Regions from separate parts of the Paenarthrobacter sp. NPDC090520 genome, predicted to be linked through region 1. Evidence: riboswitches for the same ligand, from Rfam matches in the RefSeq annotation. Region 1 holds a riboswitch; each other region holds the start of a gene.
The links. A riboswitch is a leader RNA that binds a small molecule or an ion and turns the genes downstream of it on or off. The one in region 1 is predicted to bind S-adenosylmethionine.
Positions count from the first base shown of each region.

Region 1 (5,002 bases):
GTGATGTAACTCTTGGGTCCCTTGTTCAACCAATACATGCTGCTGCCACCGGTGCCAATGACCTTGTCCTCCAGCGCGGGTGCGGCCTCCGGGGTGGTCCAGGAAATCAGCAGCGGTGCCCAGCGCTCGCCGTACTTCGCCGGTTGGTACGGCTCCCGCTTCGCAGTGGGCAGCTCGTCCGTGGTGCCGTCATTGACGAACTGGATGCCCGTCGCGGCCGAGACGTTGGCCAAGGCCGCCTGGAAGAGTTCATCCGTTCCCGCGGGTGCCGAGGCGTCATTGACCACGTAGTGCAGCGGCCGGCACGGCGAATAACCAACCGGAGTGCCGTCGTCGTTCGTGGCCAGGAACTTGTATGAATCGCTCGTGAAGGCCGGTGCGGGAGGCGAGGCGAGCGGGGCATCGGCCTCTTCCAGCCCGGGTGGGGGAGCATTGTGGGCGCGCGCCGGGTTGTGCGTGCCTGGTCCGCCTTGTTGGGCGTTGGGCAGGGCGGCGCCCGGGACCAGGGCCGTAATGCGTGGATCGCCGTGCAGGAAACCGCTGACCAGGACGGCGACTACAGCGGCAACCACCGCCATGACAAGGCCGAGGAGCAAACGCAGCGCCTTGCCGGCACGGCGGGGTTCTAGCGCATGCGACTCCCCATGCTCGGTGTCCACGGTTCTCCATTCCTCAGGCCCCGTTCACGCAGGCAGCGCAGAGGACGAACCAACATTACGGGACCGGGGTGGTCCCGTCTATTCATGCCGGCGAGGCCTAGACGATCACCGCTCCGAAGAGGAGGCCCAGTCCGTAGGTGGCAGCTGCGGCGCCCAAGCCGATGGCCAGCTGGCGGAGGCCACGGCTCAGCGGGGACGTTCCGGAGAGCAGCCCGACGACGGCGCCCGTCGCCAGAAGTGCAATGCCCACCAGCGCTCCGGCCAGGATCAGGGCGTTCCAGCCGACCATGCCGAAGACGAATGGCAGGATGGGGACGATGGCGCCCGAGGCGAAGAAGCAGAAACTCGACATGGCAGCGCCCCATGCGGAACCGACGGTCTCGTGCTCGTCCGCCACTTCTTCCTTCTCTGGCTGGAGCGAAAGGCTGGGATCGCAGTCGCAGCTGAAGAGCCCCAGGCGCTCTGCGGCGCGGTGTTCAGCAGCTTCCCTGGTCATGCCGCGCGCCAGGTACACCAGGACGAGTTCGTTGTGCTCCACGTCCAAGGACGGCGCTGCGGCCAACGTGGCCTGGGTGGGAAGGGTGGCGTTGAGCAGTTCCCGTTGCGACCGGACGGAGACGTACTCGCCGGCACCCATGGACAGTGCACCCGCCAGCAGGCCGGCAACGCCACTCATCAGCACCACGGCACTGGAAACGCCCGTCGCGGCCATGCCCATCACCAGGGAAAGGTTGCTGACCAGGCCGTCGTTGGCGCCGAAAACCGCTGCGCGGAACGTGCCGGACAACCTGTTGCGGCCGCGGGTTGCGAGGCCGCGGACAACTTCCTCGTGGATTTGCTCGTCGGCCACCATGGCGGGGGTGGCGTACGGGTCGGTGCCATAGGGGGAGCGCCCCTCAGCACGTTGGGCCAACGCGAGGACGAAGACGGATCCGAAGTGCCGCGCCAGGAAACCGAGGAGCCGGCTGCGTGCGGACGCCGCCTTGGGCATGCCGGCGTGTTCCCCGAGCAGCTTGAGCCAGTGGGCTTCGTGCCGGCCTTCCGCTTCTGCCAGGGCCAGGAGGATCTGGCGTTCCTCGCCGTCACGGCGTTGGGCGAGTTCGCGGTAGACGGCGGCCTCGGCCCGTTCGTCTGCCAGGTACTGCCGCCAGCGCCGGATATCCGACTGCGTGGGTGTTCGCGGGGCTTCGTCTGCGGGGTGGGGGGCCGGAGCGGGGCTCGACGGACCGTGGGATTCCTGGTGCTGTTGCACTGTTTCTCCTGGGCTTGATGGGACGGTTACGGCCCCTTTGCACCGCCCACTGTACCGCTTATTTCCGGGGATTTTTGGCTGGTATTCCTTAGCGGGAATGTTCGGCATGCCTTAATTCCATACCCTGCTGCAGCGGCGCTGTGGCCGTCGGCAGCCCTCCCTTGACCCCTTCCTGAGGCGGTGCTCAGATGGTTAGACAGGGGCGGGGCACTCCCCGCACATCGGTCAGTGGACCGCCTGGTGCGGCCCATCGGACGGAGGTTGCAGCATGAGCACCGAATCACATCCCCACCACCCGGAACGGGCAACCATCGAATCGGATCCGGCCTACGATTACAACGAGGACCAGGAAGTGGACGAGGCCTGGGCAGAGGAAGGCGAGGTGGCGGACGACGACGAGCGCATTGTGCCGCTCGATGAGGCCGAGGAAGAATTCCGCGGCGACGGCGACGAATCCTAGGCAGCCGGCACCAGGCTGAAGTGCTGCTCGCGCCCCGCGGTATGTCCGACGGCGGCCACCGCCACCGTCAGCGTCTGCGACGCGGAACACCAACGTGCGGCGCGGACGGACCGTGCCAAGGCCGCGGCCAGCAGCCGGGGCTCAGGGTGGTGAAATCGTTCGGCGCGGCCGCGCGCTGCAATGATCACCGTGCCTTGGACGAGATCGACGACGGGAATCACCCGGACTGCGGGGGCGGCGCTTTCGATGGGGCTGGTGTTGACCAGGGCCGCTTGGGATGCGCCTGCTCGGTGTGCGGGATCTTGGATCGTGCTGGTTTCAGCCTGGTACGGCAAGGACTGCTCCTTGGTGGGAGTGCTCTTGCCCGCTCGGTTGTCTCTGGTCCGGGGCGGGCCGCTTCCTCATCCGAACCACCCGTGAACATGGGGTTGGTGTGCGGCCAGTCGGAGCTTGGCGCCACATCTCTTGAAGCTGCGTCCTATCCTAATGCCTCCCCGCAATGGGGGTGGGTGTGCTTGTGGAAGCCGGGGACGACGCAAACGGCGACGCCACCCCGCGAAGGGTGGCGCCGCCGTCGTACATTGCCCAGGTGGCCACTGTGTGGCCGGACTCTAGGCCTTGTGGCTGGTGACCGGGTGGGCGTCCAGCGGGAGCTCATCCGAGATGGCTCCAGCAACCCGCTTGTCCCACGCCGCGCGGACGGCGGCATCGGTGGGCGGAGTGAGCAGTGAGATCACCACGAACGTCACGAACGAAGCGCCGAGGCCCCAGTAGATGGGATCGTTGGCGTAGACGCCGTCGGCGCTCTCGATCACACCCGTTGCGAAGAGGATCAGCAGGACCAGGGTGAGGACCGAGCCCACGGCCATGGACCAGGCTGCCGCGATGCCGGTACCGCGCTTCCATACAAGGCCGCCGAGGATGGCGACGAGGAGGCCGCCTACCAGGATGTCGTAGGCGATGGTGAGGGCCACGACCACGTCCTGGGCCGCCATGGAGATCAGGACCGCCAGGACGCCGAGGCCGAGGACCCAGTAGCGGTTCGCCTTGACGTCGTGCTCGGGGTTTTCCGTGTCGTCGGTGTTGATGGTCTTGCCGAACCAGCTGGCGACGAAGGGGACTACGTCTGCGCGGGCCACTGTGGCCGCGGCAATGAGTGCGCCGGAGGCGGTGGACATCATCGCGGCAACGGCAGCTGCCATGACCAGGCCGCCAATGCCGATGGGCAGGATGTGCGTTGCCACCTCGGCGTAGACAACGTCCTTGCCGAGGTTTGCCACGTCGATGTCCGGCAACGCCACGCGTGCGGCGAGGCCGATCAGGGCGCCGGCTACACCGTAGAGGATGCAGTAGACGCCGGCGGTTGCGCCGCCCCAGCGTGCAACCGTGGGGGTCTTTGCCGTGAAGACGCGCTGCCAGATGTCCTGGCCGATCAGGAGGCCAAGCGTGTACACCACGAAGTACGTGATGATGGTCTGCAGGCCGATGCCGTCGATCTGGAAGAAGCTTGCATCAACGCGCTGGCGGATGCCGTCCAGGCCGCCGGCTGCGTTCATGACGAACGGCAGCATCAGCAGGAAGATGCCCACGGTCTTGATGATGAACTGGACCTGGTCAGCAAGGGTGATGGACCACATGCCACCGATGGTGGAGTAAACCAGCACGATCGCACCGCCCACGGCGATGGCCAGCCAGCGTTCCCAGTCGAAAAGGACCACGAAGATGGTGGCGTAGGCGCCGGTGGAGGTTGCGCAGAGCATGAGGGTGTAGGCCAGCATGACGATGCCGGAGGTCTGGGTGGCCTTGCTTCCATAGCGGAGGCTCAGCATCTGCGAGACCGTGTAGATCTTCAGGCGCTGGATGGTGCCGGCGAACAGCAGGCTCAGCAAGAGGACGCCGGCGCCGATGGCCACCACCAGCCACATGCCGGAGATGCCGAACTTGTAGCCCAGGCCAACGCCGCCAACGGTGGATGCGCCACCCAGGACAACCGCGGCCATGGTGCCGGTGTAGAGGAACGGTCCCAGGCGGCGGCCGGCCACCAGGAAGTCGCTGTTGTTCTTGGTGCGGGACTTGCCCCACCAGCCGAACGCCAGCATGGCAAGCAAATACACCACCACAATGGCGATGTTGATGAACGAAGAGTCCATGAGTGGCTCCTTGGAGCTGATGCACGGAGGTTGGGGTATTCGACGATACTCCTGCAGGGCGTCGAAGTCTCTGTGCTGACGAACGGAGTTGGACGTGTGTTGTGTGCCTCACAGACAACACTTGTTGCCTATGAGGATATGTTGTGATGGGAGTAACAGTCAAGGTGGTTTGGTCATGGTTCCGCGGATTCTGGGTCTTTGCCGTGGCTGTCCGGCTACTATTGGCTCCAATGACAGGGCCTCCCGGACGGGCCTGAAAGGTTTTGTGAATGAAGGCTCTACCCGTTGAACCCAGCAATGTTCCCGTTGCCATCGGTTCCAGAATCCGTGCAGCCCGGCAGGCGCAGCGGCTCACCATCGAGCAGGTTGCAGACGCGACGGGACTGACCAAAGGCTTCCTCAGCAGGGTGGAGCGGGACCTCACCTCACCGTCAGTGGCCTCCCTGGTGACGCTGTGCCAGGTGCTGTCCGTGTCTGTCGG
Region 1 covers NZ_JBIVXM010000005.1:213,565-218,566, forward strand. Annotated here, with positions in the region: gene ACIQTZ_RS08795 (matrixin family metalloprotease) at 1-602, opposite strand, end outside; gene ACIQTZ_RS08800 (VIT1/CCC1 transporter family protein) at 757-1,911, opposite strand; gene ACIQTZ_RS08805 (hypothetical protein) at 2,180-2,371, shown strand; gene ACIQTZ_RS08810 (hypothetical protein) at 2,368-2,706, opposite strand; SAM riboswitch class IV at 2,723-2,842, opposite strand; gene ACIQTZ_RS08815 (sodium:solute symporter) at 2,983-4,521, opposite strand; gene ACIQTZ_RS08820 (helix-turn-helix domain-containing protein) at 4,791-5,002, shown strand, end outside.

Region 2 (5,002 bases), on a different contig from region 1:
GAGTTCCCGGCCGTCGGGGAACTTGCGGTTGCCGGGAACTGCGGAACGGCCAAGGCGTTCTTCGAACGGAGCGAGGTCGTCAACGGCGACACACCAGCCCATCCAACCGCCGCCGGCTGCCGAGCGTGCCCGGACTGCCTGGCCGAAGGGTGCCTTATCCGAAGCGGGGTGGTCCAGGACCTCCACCACTTCAAGGTATTTGTTGTCCGCAAGGGGAATGATCATGTTCCGGGTACCGAAGCGCGGGTGCACTCCGCCCCGGACTGCGTCCACTCCCAATGCCGCGGAAATTCGTTCTGTCGTGGCCAGAAGGCCATCTCGTTCACAAGCGTAAGAGACGTGATCCATGCGCATGGCTTCATCTTGGCACTTTGTGATTCGGGTCTCAGCTAAGTCAAGCCTAACCAAGGTGGGATGTTATTGGAGGGCGGCGCGTGGCGTCATGGCGGGACGCCGGAATGACGCCCGAAGACCGAAAAATACTGTCTTCGTCACAAACCTGTGCATTGCCGCGGGGCCTTCCTAGACTGGCCGCAGTTGGAAGCATTCACAATCCACCGAACCCATGCGCCACAAAGAGGAGAACGCAATGTCCCAAGGATGGTCTTTCGAAACCCGCCAAATCCACGCAGGCCAGGAACCCGATTCCGCCACCGGTGCCCGCTCGCTTCCGATTTACCAGACCACGTCCTTTGTGTTCCCGAGCGCCGAGAGTGCCGCCAACCGCTTCGCCCTGGCCGAGCTTGCCCCGATCTACACCCGTATCGGCAACCCCACCCAGGATGCCGTGGAGCAACGGATAGCCAGCCTCGAAGGTGGCCTGGGTGCCCTGCTCCTCAGCTCCGGGCAGGCCGCGGAAACTTTCGCGATCCTCAACGTCGCCGAAGCGGGCGACCACGTGGTGGCCAGCCCCAGCCTCTACGGCGGAACCTACAACCTGCTGGCCCACACCCTGAAGAAGTTCGGCATCTCCGTGACCTTCGTCGAGGACCCGGACAACCTCGAGCAGTGGCGCAACGCCGTGCAGCCGAACACCAAGCTGTTCTTCGGCGAGGTTGTCTCCAACCCGCGCCAGGACGTCCTGGACATTGAGGGCATTGCCAAGGTTGCCCACGAAGCGGGCGTCCCCCTGGTCGTTGACAACACGCTGTCCACCCCGTACCTGATCCGTCCCATCGAATGGGGCGCCGACATCGTGGTCCACTCGGCCACCAAATACCTGGGTGGCCACGGTGCGGCGATTGCCGGCGTCATTGTGGACTCCGGAAACTTCGACTTCGGCAAGGACCCGGAGCGCTTCCCCAATTTCAACACCCCGGATCCCAGCTACAACGGCCTGGTCTATGCCCGCGACCTCGGCAAGGACGGCGCGCTCGGGGCCAACCTTTCCTACATCCTCAAGGCCCGCGTCCAGTTGCTGCGCGACCTTGGCTCCGCGGTTTCTCCGTTCAACGCGTTCCTCATCGCCCAAGGCCTGGAAACCCTGAGCCTGCGCGTGGAGCGTCACGTCGCGAACGCCACCACAGTGGCCGAATGGCTGGAAGCCCATGACGACGTCGAATCCGTCGCCTTCGCGGGGCTGCCGTCCAGCCCCTGGTTTGAGCGTGGGCGCAAGTACGGCCCCCGCGGTACCGGTGCCGTTGTCGCGTTCACCATCAAGGGCGGCGTGGAAGCGGGCAAGCGGTTCGTGGACGCCTTGGAGCTGCACTCGCACGTGGCCAACATCGGCGATGTCCGGTCCCTGGTGATCCACCCGGCCTCCACCACCCACAGCCAGTTGACCGTGGAGCAGCAGGCTGTAGCCGGCGTTACTCCGGGACTGGTCCGTCTCGCGGTGGGCATTGAGCACGTAGATGACATCATCGCCGACCTTGAGGCGGGATTCCGCGCGGCCAAGGGCGCCTGACGCCGGATCTGCCGTGAAATACGGTGGCGCCACCCGGCCGACGATTATTCGCCGGGCGGCGCTGCCGGGTGCTCGTTCATGAACGAAGATGCTCCAAACCGTCACACAGCTGTCACATTCTTCGCCAGAACGGCTGTGTTCTTCCTAGACTCTTACGTATTAGGTCATGAGTGCCAGTGACAGCCCCGGCTTGCTGGCCGGCAACCCTCCTCCGCGGTGGGGTGCCCCGGGTGAGGACCTGGCCTGCCGCATGAAAGGCGGTGGGCAAGCGCGAGGTTAGGTGTCAAAGGAATGACCATTACTGCTACAGCCCTTCCCACATCCGAGGAAGCAGACGGAACCCTCAAGTACGCCCACGTGGGCCCGCTGGAACTCGAAGCCGGCGGCTTCCTTCCCGATGTGGTGTTGGCCTACGAAACATGGGGCCAGCTGAACGCCGATGCCTCAAACGCCGTGCTGGTGGAGCATGCCCTGACCGGTAGTACCCACGTCGCCCGCGGCGCCACCGATGAAGACGGATGGTGGGAGCAACTGGTAGGGCCAGGTGCCACGATCGATACCGACAGGTTCTTCGTCATTTCGATCAACATCGTGGGTGGTTGTAACGGCAGCACCGGGCCGTCGTCAGCGGCTCCGGACGGAAAACCGTGGGGTTCCCGGTTCCCGCTGGTCACCCTCCGGGACACCACCGAGGCTGAGTCCCGCCTGGCCGATGCCTTGGGAATCCGCGCCTGGCACTCCGTACTGGGCGGTTCCATGGGAGGCGCCCGTGCGCTCGAATGGGCTGTGACTTTCCCGGAGCGGGTCAAGCGCTGTGCGGTGGTGTCCGTGGGTGCCTACAGCACCGCAGAACAAATCGCCTTCGCCCAGTCGCAGACGCTCGCCATCCGCCAGGACCCCAACTTCAACGACGGCGACTACTACCAGGGTGCCGCGCCGGAGGCCGGCCTCGCCCTGGCCCGGAGGATCGCCCACATCACCTACCGCTCCGCCTTGGAATTGGATGTCCGTTTCGGCCGCGAACCGCAGCACAAGGAAACCCCGCTCGCCGCAGCCATCCTGGGGAAGCGCGGCCGGTACCAGGTGGAAAGCTACCTCGACCACCAAGGCACCAAGCTGGTGCGGCGCTTTGACGCCAACAGCTACATCGCCATCACCGAGGCCCTGATGAGCCACGATGTCACGCGTGGGCGGGGTACTTTGCAGGAGGCCCTGGGCCGCACGACTGCCGAGTTCTTTATTGCCGCCGTGGATACGGACCGGCTCTATTTTCCGGCCCAGTCCAAGGAACTCGCCGACGCGTTGCCGGGTGACGTTCCGGTGCATGTGATCGAGGCTCCCATCGGCCACGACGGCTTCCTCACGGAGATCGGGCAACTCTCGGCGCAGTTGCGGGAGTCCTTCTTCGCCTGAGCGGGGTACCGGGCAGGCTGTCCAACGGGCATTGCCGTCAGGCCAGCCTGGCTTCCACGCCCAGGAACCGGCCATAACGGTCCACTTCGGCTTCCAGTGCCCGCTGGACGGCGGGCGTGGCGGGCTGGTTCAGGCGGATATCGAGTTCGCAGGTGCCACCGGCGAATGCGTGGCGCCACCAGCCGGCCAGCCTGCCATCCAGCAGGACTACGTGCATGGGGCCGCCGTTTTCCGGGAAGTAGGGTGCCACCCCGCCGAGGTAGTGCCGGGACTGCGAGTAGCCCATGACGTACTCGTCGTAGCACTGGATGAGGTCCACGCGGGGGAGTGCGGCGTCCGGATCTGAGCCGACCTCCCGGGCGGCCCCGGTCCGCTCCAACCCGGCAACATCATCTGCTGCCAGGTGGAAGTCCAGCCCGTCGAGCGGAAGCGAGGCCAAGGCCCCAGGGGCAACGTCGGCGGCTACCTCGAGCCCACGTTTCACGTCCTTCATGGTCAGGCCGGACCACGCCGAGCAATCCTTGACCGTGGCCGGTCCACGGCTGGTGAAGTACCGCAGGGCCAACTGGCCCAAAGCCTGGTCCCGTTCATCGGCGTCCAAAGCGTCAGGTCCAGGCTTGGGTACCCGTTCCCCGAACAGCGCGTACGTCTGCTTGAGGGCACCCCCGGCCGAGCGGATAGGTTTGCCGCTGACCAGGATCCGGCTGATTTCCGCATGCATGAGGTGGTACACGAAGCCGAGTCCCTTGCCCGGGAACCCCGCGTCCTCCAGGACCGCGGAGAGTTCCTCGCGGGTCTTATGGGCGCCACCCGCAACTGCTTCGGCGAGGAGGCCGGAGCTTCGGGCGGCTGAGGCGGCATCGACCCCCGTCTGCCGGTACATGCCTTTGTTTCCCTGATGCAGCCGTTCCCCGGACAGGCCCATCAACCAGCCGAGGTCGTCGCGGTGCACAAAGTGCCAAGTGGGCCGGAGGATGTGGGTCCGCAGGATGGTGCCGTCTGCCACGAGTTGCTCCACATCCGCAGCGGAAGCTTCGGGAGTCCGCTGGGCCAGGGACCAGCGCGCGTAGGGAAACTCCTGGGCTTGGACAGCGAGGAGGTTGCGGACTGCTTCTGATGCCGTCGGAGCCAACGGAGCGCGGAGGTGCTGGCGGCTCAGTCGGAGGCGAACGACGTCGTCTGGCTCCAAGGCGACCACGCCTAGCCGCGCGGCAATCCGGTGGCGTTGGGCCCGAAGACGGGTCCCGGCGTCGGACGTTTTGGCGTGATGCCGTCGCCGGAGGACTGGTGCCGCAGGCGGCGGATCACCCAGGGGACGAAGTATTCGCGCGCCCACACGAGGTCCGAAGAGCGGGCTTCCCGCCAGGTCCGGGGCGGGAGGGGCTTGGGGACGAGGGGTTCGAGCGTGTGTTGGACGTTCAACGCCTCCAGCACCATCATTGCGATGGTGTGGTGGCCGAGGGGCGAGAAATGCAGGCGGTCCTCGTCCCACATCTGCGTGTCGGCGAGCTGCCGCAAGGACCACATGTCCGCGACGATGGCGTCGTGCCGGGCGGCGACGGTCCGCAGGTTCTCGTTGTAGATGGCCACCTTGCCGCGGATCCGGCTGAGCACGGAAGAAGCTGTGTCCGGGCCGTTGAACAGGACCACCGTTGCCCCGCCCGAGCTGAGTTCCTGGACGGC
Region 2 covers NZ_JBIVXM010000006.1:236,271-241,272, forward strand. Annotated here, with positions in the region: gene ACIQTZ_RS10055 (VOC family protein) at 1-354, opposite strand, end outside; gene ACIQTZ_RS10060 (bifunctional o-acetylhomoserine/o-acetylserine sulfhydrylase) at 566-1,906, shown strand; SAM riboswitch class IV at 2,069-2,183, shown strand; gene ACIQTZ_RS10065 (homoserine O-acetyltransferase) at 2,198-3,319, shown strand; gene ACIQTZ_RS10070 (winged helix DNA-binding domain-containing protein) at 3,357-4,517, opposite strand; gene ACIQTZ_RS10075 (SGNH/GDSL hydrolase family protein) at 4,520-5,002, opposite strand, start outside.
Region 2: it holds a riboswitch for S-adenosylmethionine, as region 1 does, so the genes downstream of both, ACIQTZ_RS10065 (homoserine O-acetyltransferase) here and ACIQTZ_RS08810 (hypothetical protein) in region 1, are expected to answer to the same signal.

Region 3 (5,002 bases), on a different contig from region 1:
GGCGGGACCTGGCGGCGACGAACTGCCGGATGGACAAGCCCTTGTCCTTGGCTTCCTCACGCCACTGGGCAGCGAGCTCCTTGGCGCTCTTGCCGTGGAAGGCGTTGCCGCGGGTGGGGTTGGTGACGTCAACCACCGGGTCGATGTCCGGGAGGGGCCCGTCGGGGTCGTACCCGGCCAGGGTGCGGCCCCAGAACTGTTCCAGGTAGGCGATGGCCGTTTCCGGACCCACCTGTTGGGAGCGGACCCATTGGTGCTTCTCTTCCGCCTCGGCGGACGTGGCTCCGAGGATGAATTCCTGTCCGGGGAAGATCTTCACGTCATCGGCCGGGCGGCCTGCCTTGAGGGTACGGGCGACGATGTCTTCGCGGAATTTCTTCGCGTCCTCCAGTTCGGGGTGCGCCGAGAAGATCACGTCGGCGTTCCGCACGGCGAAGTCCCGGCCATCGGGTGAGTCGCCGGCCTGGAACAGCACCGGGTGGTGCTGGGTGGAGCGCGGGAGGCGGCCGGTGATCTCGACGTCGAAGCTTGCATCCTTGCGGTGCACGGGAGTGATGCTGCCTTCGCGGAGCCAGCGGGCGTCGTTCCGGGACCCGGCGATTGCGCCGTCGGCCCAGGAATCCCAGATCGCTTTGGCCGTCTGGACGAACTCTTCGGCCCGGTTATAGCGGTCCTCGTGCTTGAGGAACCCGCCGCGCCGGAAGTTGGCGCCGGTCCATGCGTTGTCCGTGGTGACGATGTTCCACGCGGCGCGGCCGTCGGACAGGAGGTCCAGGCTGGCCAGCCGGTGGGCGAGGTCCGCGGGATCGTTGTAGGTGGTGTTCTGGGTAGCCACCAGGCCGATGTTGGTGGTGACAGCTGCCAGGGCAGCGAGGGCGGTCTGGGCGTCCGGGCGCCCTGCGACGTCAAGGTCGTGGATCTTGCCGAGGTGCTCGCGGAGGCGGAGGCCCTCGCCCAGGAAGAACGCGGTGAACAGGCCGCGTTCAGCGGTCTGGGCCACGCGGCGGAAGGATTCGAAATCGGTCTGCGAGCCGCTGGCTGCGTCCTTCCAGACCGTGGTGTGGTTGACGCCCTGGAAGAAGACGCCGAACTGGATCTGCCCGTTGCCTGCGATGCGGTGGTGCTTGGTCATGGGTGAGCTCTCTTGTGGTTTCTGTGATGCGTGGGCGTCGGTCAGGCCGCGGCGTAGCGGTTGGCCGGGCGGGGAAGATGGAACGTTTCCCGCAGCGTCGCGCCCGGTTTGGGTGGCGTCACCAACCCGGTCTTGTGCAGCGCGGGGAGCACCTTGTAGGCCAGTTCGGGGAGGTCGACGTCCAGGACAGCAGGCTTGAGGCGAACGCCGTCTGCCGCTGCGAACAGTGTGGTGAGCACTTCCACCAAGCCCTCAGCGCTTCCGGCGTAGCGGGCTCCGCCCTGCCATTCCTCGTGGGAGTCCAATTCGGCCAGGCGCTCGGCGGCCGTCTGTCCACGGGCATCCAGGATGACGTCCAACTCCACGAGCGTCCGCTGGGCACCAGCCGCCGCTGCCGCGTGGGCCGCCGTCGGAAGGGCCTCAACGGACGCTGCGGATACCAAGGCCACGTCTGCCTCGACGGCCGGAATGAGACCTGCGGGGGCAAATACCACCAACTGTCCCTGCAAGGGGCGGGGGATGATGGACGGTCCCTTCACGGAGAAACGCGCTCCTTCGAAGTCGGCGTAGTGGATCTTGTCCCGGTCGAGGTAGCGGCCCGTGGACACGTCCCGGAGCACGGCGTCATCTTCCCAGGAATCCCAGAGCCTGCGGCTGGCTTGGACCACATCGGCTGCCTCGGCCGCGACCTCGTTCTCTGCCAGCGGCGTGCGGCCCACGGAGCGGGCTTCCTCCAGCAGGTTCGCGGCGTTCACCAACCAACCGGCCCTGCCCTGGGAGGAGTAGTCCAGGCTGGCGAGCTGGGTTGCGACGTGGAATGGCTCAGTGAAGAGCGTTCCTGCTTCCGGAACCAGGCCCAGGGAGCCCGTGAGGGGCGCTGCGAACGCGGCGCGCTGAATGGCGTCGATACGCGTTGGGATTCCTGTGCTGCCGGCATCCACGGCCCGGGTGTCCTTGAACGTGGCAAGGTGAAATCCCGCGATATCGGCGGCCTGGACAGTCTCACGGATCCGTAAGCCCCCCAACAGCGCCTGCGGATCGTGGAGCGCCTTTCGCCACGCAGCCGGGTGGGCTCCATCGCCGTCGAGCTCCAGCCCAACAACGCGTGAACGGAATTCGGGTACAGAATTTGTAGGCATGTTCTCTCTTTTCAGAGGCCGCCGCGCGGCCGGTCGACATTCACTTGCCGCAAACGCGGCCAGGTCTGTTTCCGGAGCACCCCGCCACCTAATGCCTGAGGGTTGCCGCAGCGCGAGCCGGTCCTTGGCGCGCTGACTCTTGACCTGGAACTGAATCTAGGAGCACCTCCAAGGAATGTACAAACGCCCTGACGCGGGGCGTCAACGCGGGAAACACCGCGTCAACGGACTGCCAAATTCGTCATTTTCCACTCCGGCCTGTACCCCGCGTGACGATGCGTTGCGTCGCGTTGAGCCGCGTGTAGCGACGCCTGACGCGTTGCTCAACGGTTTTTGGCGCACCGTTTTCCTGCCTCCTAGCGTGGGCGGCATGACCGTTTACGAATCAGTCCTCGATGCCATCGGTGGCACTCCCCTGCTCCGTTTGAAGAAGCTCGGCGTGGGCGTCCGGCCACGCATTTACGCGAAGCTGGAGTTCCAGAACATTGGTGGCAGCGTCAAGGACCGGGCCGCACTGTCCATGATCCGCGCAGCTGAACAGGCCGGACTCTTAAAGGCTGGCGGGACGGTGGTTGAAGGAACCAGCGGTAATACCGGGATCGGGCTGAGCCTGGTGGCGGCACAACTGGGCTACCGTTCGGTGATCTTCGCTCCCGCTGCCACTGCAGCGGAAAAGGTCCGGCTGCTCCGGGCTTTCGGGGCAGAAGTGCACCTGGTGGCCGACTTCGTGCCGCGCTCACACCCGGACCATCTGGCGAACCGAGCGGCGGCCTTTGCAGCCTCGACCCCGGGTGCCTGGCTGGCACTCCAGTACGACAACCCGGCCAACCCCGGCGCCCACTTTGCCGGCACGGGACCTGAAATATGGAAAGACACCGAGGGTGCGGTGACGCATTTCGTTGCGAGCGTCGGAACCGGAGGGACCATCAGCGGCACCGGCCGCTACTTGAAGGAAGCCAGCGACGGCCTGGTCCAGGTCATTGCGGCAGACCCTGAGCACTCCCGCTACGGTGGCGGCAACGGCTCACTCAAATACACCGAAGGTGCCGGTCACCCCCTTCACCCGGCCTCCGCGGAGGACATTTGGCCTGAAGCGTTCGATACCACCTTGGTGGACAAGTACTTCAGCATCAGCGATCGCGACGCCATCTTCACCGCCCGCCGTGCAGCCCTGGAGGAAGGGCTGCTCATTGGCGCCACGGGAGGCACAGCCTTGGCGGCGGCTCTGGAACTTGCAGCCACGTTGGATGAAAGCCACACCATCGTTGCGGTCATCCCGGACTCGGGCAGGAACTACCTCTCCACCTATTTCGACGACGCTTGGCTCACCTCGCTCGGCTTCCTGGAACCGACGACGCCGGACGGAACCATCCGCTCGCTCCTCACCGGTGCGCCTGCCGGAGTTCATCTCCTGGCGAACGGCCTGACAGCGGCGGAGGCCGCCGTCGAACTTCACACCCGGTCGCTGGGGCCAAGCGAGCCGGCGTTCCTGGTGCTGGACCGTGGCGATAGCTTTGGAACCGTCCACCCGCGCGAAGTTGTGGGTGTAGTGACCCTGGAGTCGTTGTCCTCGGTGGATGACGCAGCTCCTGCTGCTTCGGCGGCTGTTGCTTACAGGACCGTCGCGGTCGGCGTCCCCGCCTCGGAGACGCCTGACCTGACGGAAGTAGCGGCAGTCCTGGTCGACGGTCGGATCGCCGCTACGCTGCGCTGATCCTCATCCGGTGAAACCGTGGACCTATGGTCGTAGACGGCCCTGGCAAGGCGGGGTAACTCCACCCCGTCTGCCACGCCACGCCCCCTACCGCGATCGTCCCTGCCCGGCAGCCAATTCGGCCAGATGATGGTTCCAGACACGAGTCCCTAGACACTGATCGCGCGTGCGCTTCGGAACAGTAGCAATCACTTTTCATGAATCTTTAGGGAGGCCATCATGGATGTAAGGAGTCCTGCGCTGTGAACCGGGGGCGGCCATGATCCAGGCTTTGCTCTGCAAACTGAACATCCGGCACGAATGGCACGTCGAACACGCCGACGATGGAACGGTGTACCGGCGGTGCCGTCGATGCGGCAAGGACGACGACGAACGCGGCAAAGGGATCCACGGTGATTTCGGCTCATGGGCAGGTCCCGGAGGGACAGGCTGAAACCTCGGTCAACTGCTCAGCGGCCTCCGCAGGTGGCGGCCAAACTGACACCGTCCGCTGAGATTTCAGTCAGTCGAGTAGCGCTACGCCAAACTCAGCTACGACGGCCCGCAATTCCCCAAGGTAGCGCTGCGCTTGGTCGGTCAGCGGAATCGCGGCGTGACCGATCCAGCCAATCTCGATGCGTTCGTCGACGTCGAGCGGGATGGCAACGATCTCCGGGTCCAGCTGCCCGCTGATGATGCCCGTCGAGATCGTGTAGCCGTGGAGCCCAATCATGAGGTTGAAGATGGTGGCACGGTCAGAGACCCGGATCTCCTGCTTACTGGACAAGGTGGAGAGGATCTCCTCGGCGAAGTAGAAGGAGTTGTTCGCACCTTGGTCGAAGGTCAGCCGCGGCAAGCCGGCCAGATCGTCGAGTGTCGCTCGCTCTTTTGCGGCGAGCGGGTTCTTCCGTGAAATGAAAATGTGTGGATCTGCGAGGAAAAGCGGTGTGAACGCCAGCCCGGATTCCCGGAGCAGCTTGTCGATGACCTTCCGGTTGAAATCGTTCCGGTAGAGGATACCTACCTCGCTGCGGAGCG
Region 3 covers NZ_JBIVXM010000026.1:44,962-49,963, forward strand. Annotated here, with positions in the region: gene ACIQTZ_RS21695 (NtaA/DmoA family FMN-dependent monooxygenase) at 1-1,132, opposite strand, end outside; gene ACIQTZ_RS21700 (LLM class flavin-dependent oxidoreductase) at 1,174-2,271, opposite strand; SAM riboswitch class IV at 2,307-2,416, opposite strand; gene ACIQTZ_RS21705 (PLP-dependent cysteine synthase family protein) at 2,642-3,985, shown strand; gene ACIQTZ_RS21710 (hypothetical protein) at 4,245-4,418, shown strand; gene ACIQTZ_RS21715 (LysR family transcriptional regulator) at 4,488-5,002, opposite strand, start outside.
Region 3: it holds a riboswitch for S-adenosylmethionine, as region 1 does, so the genes downstream of both, ACIQTZ_RS21700 (LLM class flavin-dependent oxidoreductase) here and ACIQTZ_RS08810 (hypothetical protein) in region 1, are expected to answer to the same signal.

Region 4 (5,002 bases), on a different contig from region 1:
CGCTGCCGTAACTGCTCCTCAACAGCCCGCGGCGCCGAAGCTCCGGGGTGAGTTTGTCCAGCACGGAGTGGACCGTCACCGGATCCACAAACCCGGAGAAGAGGAAGCCATCACCGCCAACCGCTTCCCCGGTCTCCTCGAGGTAATCAGCAATCTCTTCCGTGGTGCCGATGATCGAGTCTCCGGCTCCCCCGCTGCGGGCCTGCAGGATCTGGCGCAACGTGGACCCTGGAGGGGCTGCCTTGGAGAAGTGTTCCAGTGTTCCCTGGTTGCTGTTGGTGCTCAGGGTGGGGAGGGGCTCGTCGAGGTCGAACTTCTTGAAGTCGATCACCGAGAGGTAGGAGATCGAGTTGAGTTGGCTGTCGATATCCCGTTGTGTGAGCTCCCGGCGCTGCGCCCTCAGTTCCTCCGCCTCTGCAGTGGACCCCACCACGGTGGGCTTGAGGACGAAAAGGACCTTGACGTCGTCGGGGTTCCTGCCCGCCTTCGACGCCTCCTCGCGGATGGAATCGCGGTAGGCCTTCATGCCGTCCACCCCGCGCGCCAAAGCGATCGCCACGTCCGCGTTTCCGCCCGCGAACGCCTTGCCGCGGGGCGAGGCCCCGGCCTGTACCAGCACAGGTTCCTCCGGTAGCGGGGCCGTATTGAGGGGTCCACGAACCTTGAAGAAGTCGCCCTGGTGGTTGATCGGGTGAACCTTGGTGTGGTCCGCGAACCTGCCGGCCTCCACGTCCTCAAGCACAGCGCCAGGTTCCCAACTGCGCCACAGCCGCCTGACGACGTCGACGAACTCCTCAGCCTTCTCATACCGCAGGTCGTGCTCGATCTGTTGGTCCAGGCCATAGTTCTGGGCGGCGAGGTCGCTGCCCGAAGTGACGACGTTCCACCCGAGCTGCCCCTCGGAGAAGTGCTGGAGCGTGGCGAGGAGCCGCGCCGCGGTGAAGGGCGGGTAGAAGGAGGCGCTGACGGTCGGAACAATCCCCAGGTGCTGCGTGGCCGAGAGCAGGTACGGAACCAGGGCCAGGGGGTCGTGCTTCGGTGCGAAGGATGCGTGGGCCAAGGACACCTCGGCGGTGCCGCCGTAGGTATCCGGAACGGTGAGGGAATCCTCGATGATGAACAGGTCCAGCCCGGATCGCTCGAAGGCCCTGACGGCCTCCTGGTACAGCGCGGGTTTCTTCCAGTCGTAACCCAGGCCGTAGCCGGGCGTCCCCCAGCCTTGGACTCCGAATCCGTGGCCCACGAACCATCCAAAATGAAGCATGGGCTTGAGTGTAGAACTGCTGTGTCCGTTCACCGCGACCTGATTTCATGCGAAGTTACAGGGGGTCGTACTGCGTCAATTATGCTCCCGCGGCGTCACATTTGGACCCCGTTCGGCCCGCCCCGGGGAGGCACCGGTTACGCAACATGACGACGGCGGTGCAGTCGCCAAATGCGGCTTCCCGGCCGTGGATGTTACGTTTTTCTTGAGTAATGAGCACCAGCGTTAAGCCCTGACTTGCTGGTCGGCAACCCTCTCCCGCGGCGGGGTGCCTCAGGTGACTACTCGGCGTCTTCGAACTTCGAACTGCAAGCGTGACTGAGGAGCACCACGAATGCCTGAACCCACTGAAGAAAAACTCTCCTACCGCCTGATCACGGGTCCTGATACCCGTGAATTCTGCGAACGGATCTCCGCTGCTTTGGCCGAGGGCTACGTGCTGCACGGCAGCCCGGCGGCCACGTTCAACGGCGAAACCGTCATCGTGGCGCAGGCCGTGATCCTGCCCGCTGCGGTAGCCAGTGCGGACGCAGCTGTTGCGAGCGCCGTGGACGAGTTGGACAACTACGAGGAAGCATTCGAGGGCCACGCATGAGCTACGCAGGGGACCTGACCCCGCAGGACGCGTGGGCAAAACTTGAAGACGGCGCCATCCTGGTGGACGTGCGCACCGAGGGCGAATGGGCCCACATCGGTATTCCGGACACCAAGGCCACGGAGAACGATCCCCTGTTCATCCAGTGGAACCTCGCCGGCGGCATCCCGAACTCCCGCTTCCTGGAGGACCTGCAACAGCAGGCCCCCGAGGGCGACGGCGTGGAACTCGTTTTCATCTGCCGTTCCGGCCAGCGCTCCATCGCTGCTGCCATCGCCGCTACTCAGGCCGGCTTCACGGCCTACAACGTCCTTGAAGGCTTTGAGGGCGAACCCGACCGTTATGGCGAACGCACCGTCAACGGCTGGAAGAACCGTGGCCTGCCGACCAACCTGGGGAACGACTAAAAGTGACTTTCAATCCTGACGCCGCCGGCTGGAGCCCTGACACCCAGGCCGTCCGCGGTGGCCTTGACCGTACCAACTTCCAGGAAACCGCAGAGCCGGTTTTCCTGAACTCCGGGTTCGTCTACGAATCCGCTGCCGCCGCGGAACGCGCCTTCACGGGCGAAGACGAGCGCTTCGTCTACTCCCGCTACGGCAACCCGACTGTGGCCACCTTCCAGGAACGCCTGAGACTGCTGGAAGGAACCGAGGCATGCTTCGCGACGGCGTCCGGCATGTCCGCGGTCTTCACTGCCTTGGGTGCCTTGCTGGGTGCCGGTGACCGTGTGGTTGCCGCCCGCTCACTGTTCGGCTCCTGCTTTGTGATCCTCAACGAGATCCTGCCGCGCTGGGGCGTGGAGACCGTTTTCGTTGACGGGCCGGACCTGGACCAGTGGCGTGCTGCCCTGTCCGAGCCGACCACAGCCGTCTTCTTCGAGTCCCCGTCCAACCCGATGCAGGAAATCGTGGACATCCAGGCCGTCAGCGAACTGGCCCACGCCGCGGGGGCGACAGTCGTCGTCGACAATGTCTTTGCCACTCCCCTGCTGCAGCGCTGTGGCGACCTGGGCGCGGACGTGATTGTCTACTCCGGCACCAAGCACATTGACGGCCAAGGGCGCGTCATGGGCGGGGCGATCCTGGGCACCAAGGAATTCATCGATGGCCCGGTCAAGCAACTCATGCGCCACACCGGCCCCTCCCTTTCCTCGTTCAACGCGTGGGTGCTCACCAAGGGCCTCGAAACCATCGGGCTGCGCGTGAACCACAGCTCGGCTTCCGCGCTGAAGATCGCCGAGTGGCTCGAGCAGCAGCCGGCCATCAGCTGGGTCAAGTACCCGCTCCTGAAGTCGCACCCGCAGTACGAGCTCGCCACCAAGCAGATGAAGGCCGGCGGAACCGTGCTCACGTTCGAGCTCTCGCCGTCCGGTGGCCGGACGGCCAAGGAAGCAGCTTTCGCGCTCCTGGACGGGCTGAGCGTCATCGACATCTCCAACAACCTGGGCGACTCCAAGTCCCTCATCACCCATCCGGCCACCACCACGCATCGCGCCATGGGACCGGAGGGTCGCGCAGCGATCGGGTTGAGCGATGGCGTGGTCCGGTTGTCCGTAGGCCTTGAGGACGTGGACGATCTCATCCTGGATCTGGAGAAGGCCCTCAAACAGGTCTAACCTTCATGCCATGAGGCATCCATACCGCCGGGCGGGGGCTGTCATCGTCGCGGGTTCCGTGGTGTGGTTGGTGGGGATTTCACCCGTTCCGCAGGTCTACACCACACAGGATCCAGCCGAACGCTTGCGGCTGCTGATGCGTGGCGAGCGGGGCTGGATCATGGGGCACCACCTGGCTGCCGCGGGAACTGCTGCCGTGCCGATGGGGTTCGCAGCCTTCGCCCGGGCGCTGCCTGGCGGAACGGCCAAGACCTTCGCGCGTGCGTCCGCTGCAGCATTGCTGGCGGGCGCACCGCTGTTTGTCTACAGCCTGTCGCGCAGGGCATCGGACCTTGAGCGTTTCGCCTACCGTCGAGGGTCCAACGCACCGTTCCTTGGGTATTCCTGGCTACACATTGCCGGGCTGGGCGCATTGGGCGCGGGCTTGCTGCGTTCGCCGGCCAAGCGCTGGGTAGGTCTCACGGCTTCGGGCGCTGCCTCGGTCTTCGGCATCATCCTCCTGACCGCCAAGGACATTCCGCCGTTCGTCTTCTACCTCACGGAGGGACTCGTGGGGGTTTTCTTGATCGCTTGGGATGACGAGACCGGGTCAGGCCCGCCGGACCCGGCCGAGGATGGGCGCGGGATCGCGATGGGCGTCGGCTGACGCCCCGCGCATGGTCAACCTGGCGGCATGCCCGACGGCGGCCGCGAGGGCTTCCGGGGTTGGCGGGCTCTCCGGGTGGCTCTGGTGTTTGCGGTTGAACCGCGTCACAGCCTCTCTTTGCTCGTGGGCACCGTTGCCGCGCTCCAGGATATCCGCGATCCCGGCTTTGACCAGGCCCAGCTCTCCTTGATCGTCAAGGACCGGGCTCAGGTAGTCCACCAGGGCCCACACCACTTCGGCAGCCGGTTCGGGACGGAACTCCCCGAAGTCCAGCAGGTCACCACGGAGGCCTACATTGCTGGCCTGCCAACTGGCCATGCGCAGCAGCGCCGTGGGCACCGAGGAGGGCTCAACGCCGTCGAGCATTTCCAAGGAAGCCGTCTCAACCAAGGCCCGCACCAGCACTGCAATCAGGGCCGCGTCCTCTGACCGAAGGCAGACATCGGCCACACGGACCTCCACCGTGGGGTGGGTCCGCGAGATGCGTGCATCGAAGTAGATCATGCCTTCATCCAGGAGCACCCCTGTGTCCAGCAACCGGCTCACCATCCGGCGATAGGCCGTCAACGAACCGAACACAGCCGACGGGCCGGAGGTGGGCCATCTGTTCCAGGCCTGGATGCGATAGCTGTCAAAGCCCGTGGGAAGGCCGCGCCAGTAGGGAGAGTTTGCGCTCAAGGCCGTGAGGACCGCGAGCTTGTCCCGGATATGGTCCAGCACCACCACGCCCTCCTCCGGCGACTCAACCGAGGTGTGCACATGGAAGCCGCACGTCAATTGCTCATGGGCCGTCAACCCGAACCGCTCCAGCATCTCGGCGTAGCGGGGATCGGGCGTGGTGTGGGTGGTGGATGCGAGGGGCGACGTAGCCAGGGCTGC
Region 4 covers NZ_JBIVXM010000025.1:11,753-16,754, forward strand. Annotated here, with positions in the region: gene ACIQTZ_RS21230 (NtaA/DmoA family FMN-dependent monooxygenase) at 1-1,297, opposite strand, end outside; SAM riboswitch class IV at 1,473-1,585, shown strand; gene ACIQTZ_RS21235 (DUF1737 domain-containing protein) at 1,599-1,859, shown strand; gene ACIQTZ_RS21240 (rhodanese-like domain-containing protein) at 1,856-2,266, shown strand; gene ACIQTZ_RS21245 (O-succinylhomoserine sulfhydrylase) at 2,269-3,477, shown strand; gene ACIQTZ_RS21250 (hypothetical protein) at 3,488-4,123, shown strand; gene ACIQTZ_RS21255 (glutamate--cysteine ligase) at 4,067-5,002, opposite strand, start outside.
Region 4: it holds a riboswitch for S-adenosylmethionine, as region 1 does, so the genes downstream of both, ACIQTZ_RS21235 (DUF1737 domain-containing protein) here and ACIQTZ_RS08810 (hypothetical protein) in region 1, are expected to answer to the same signal.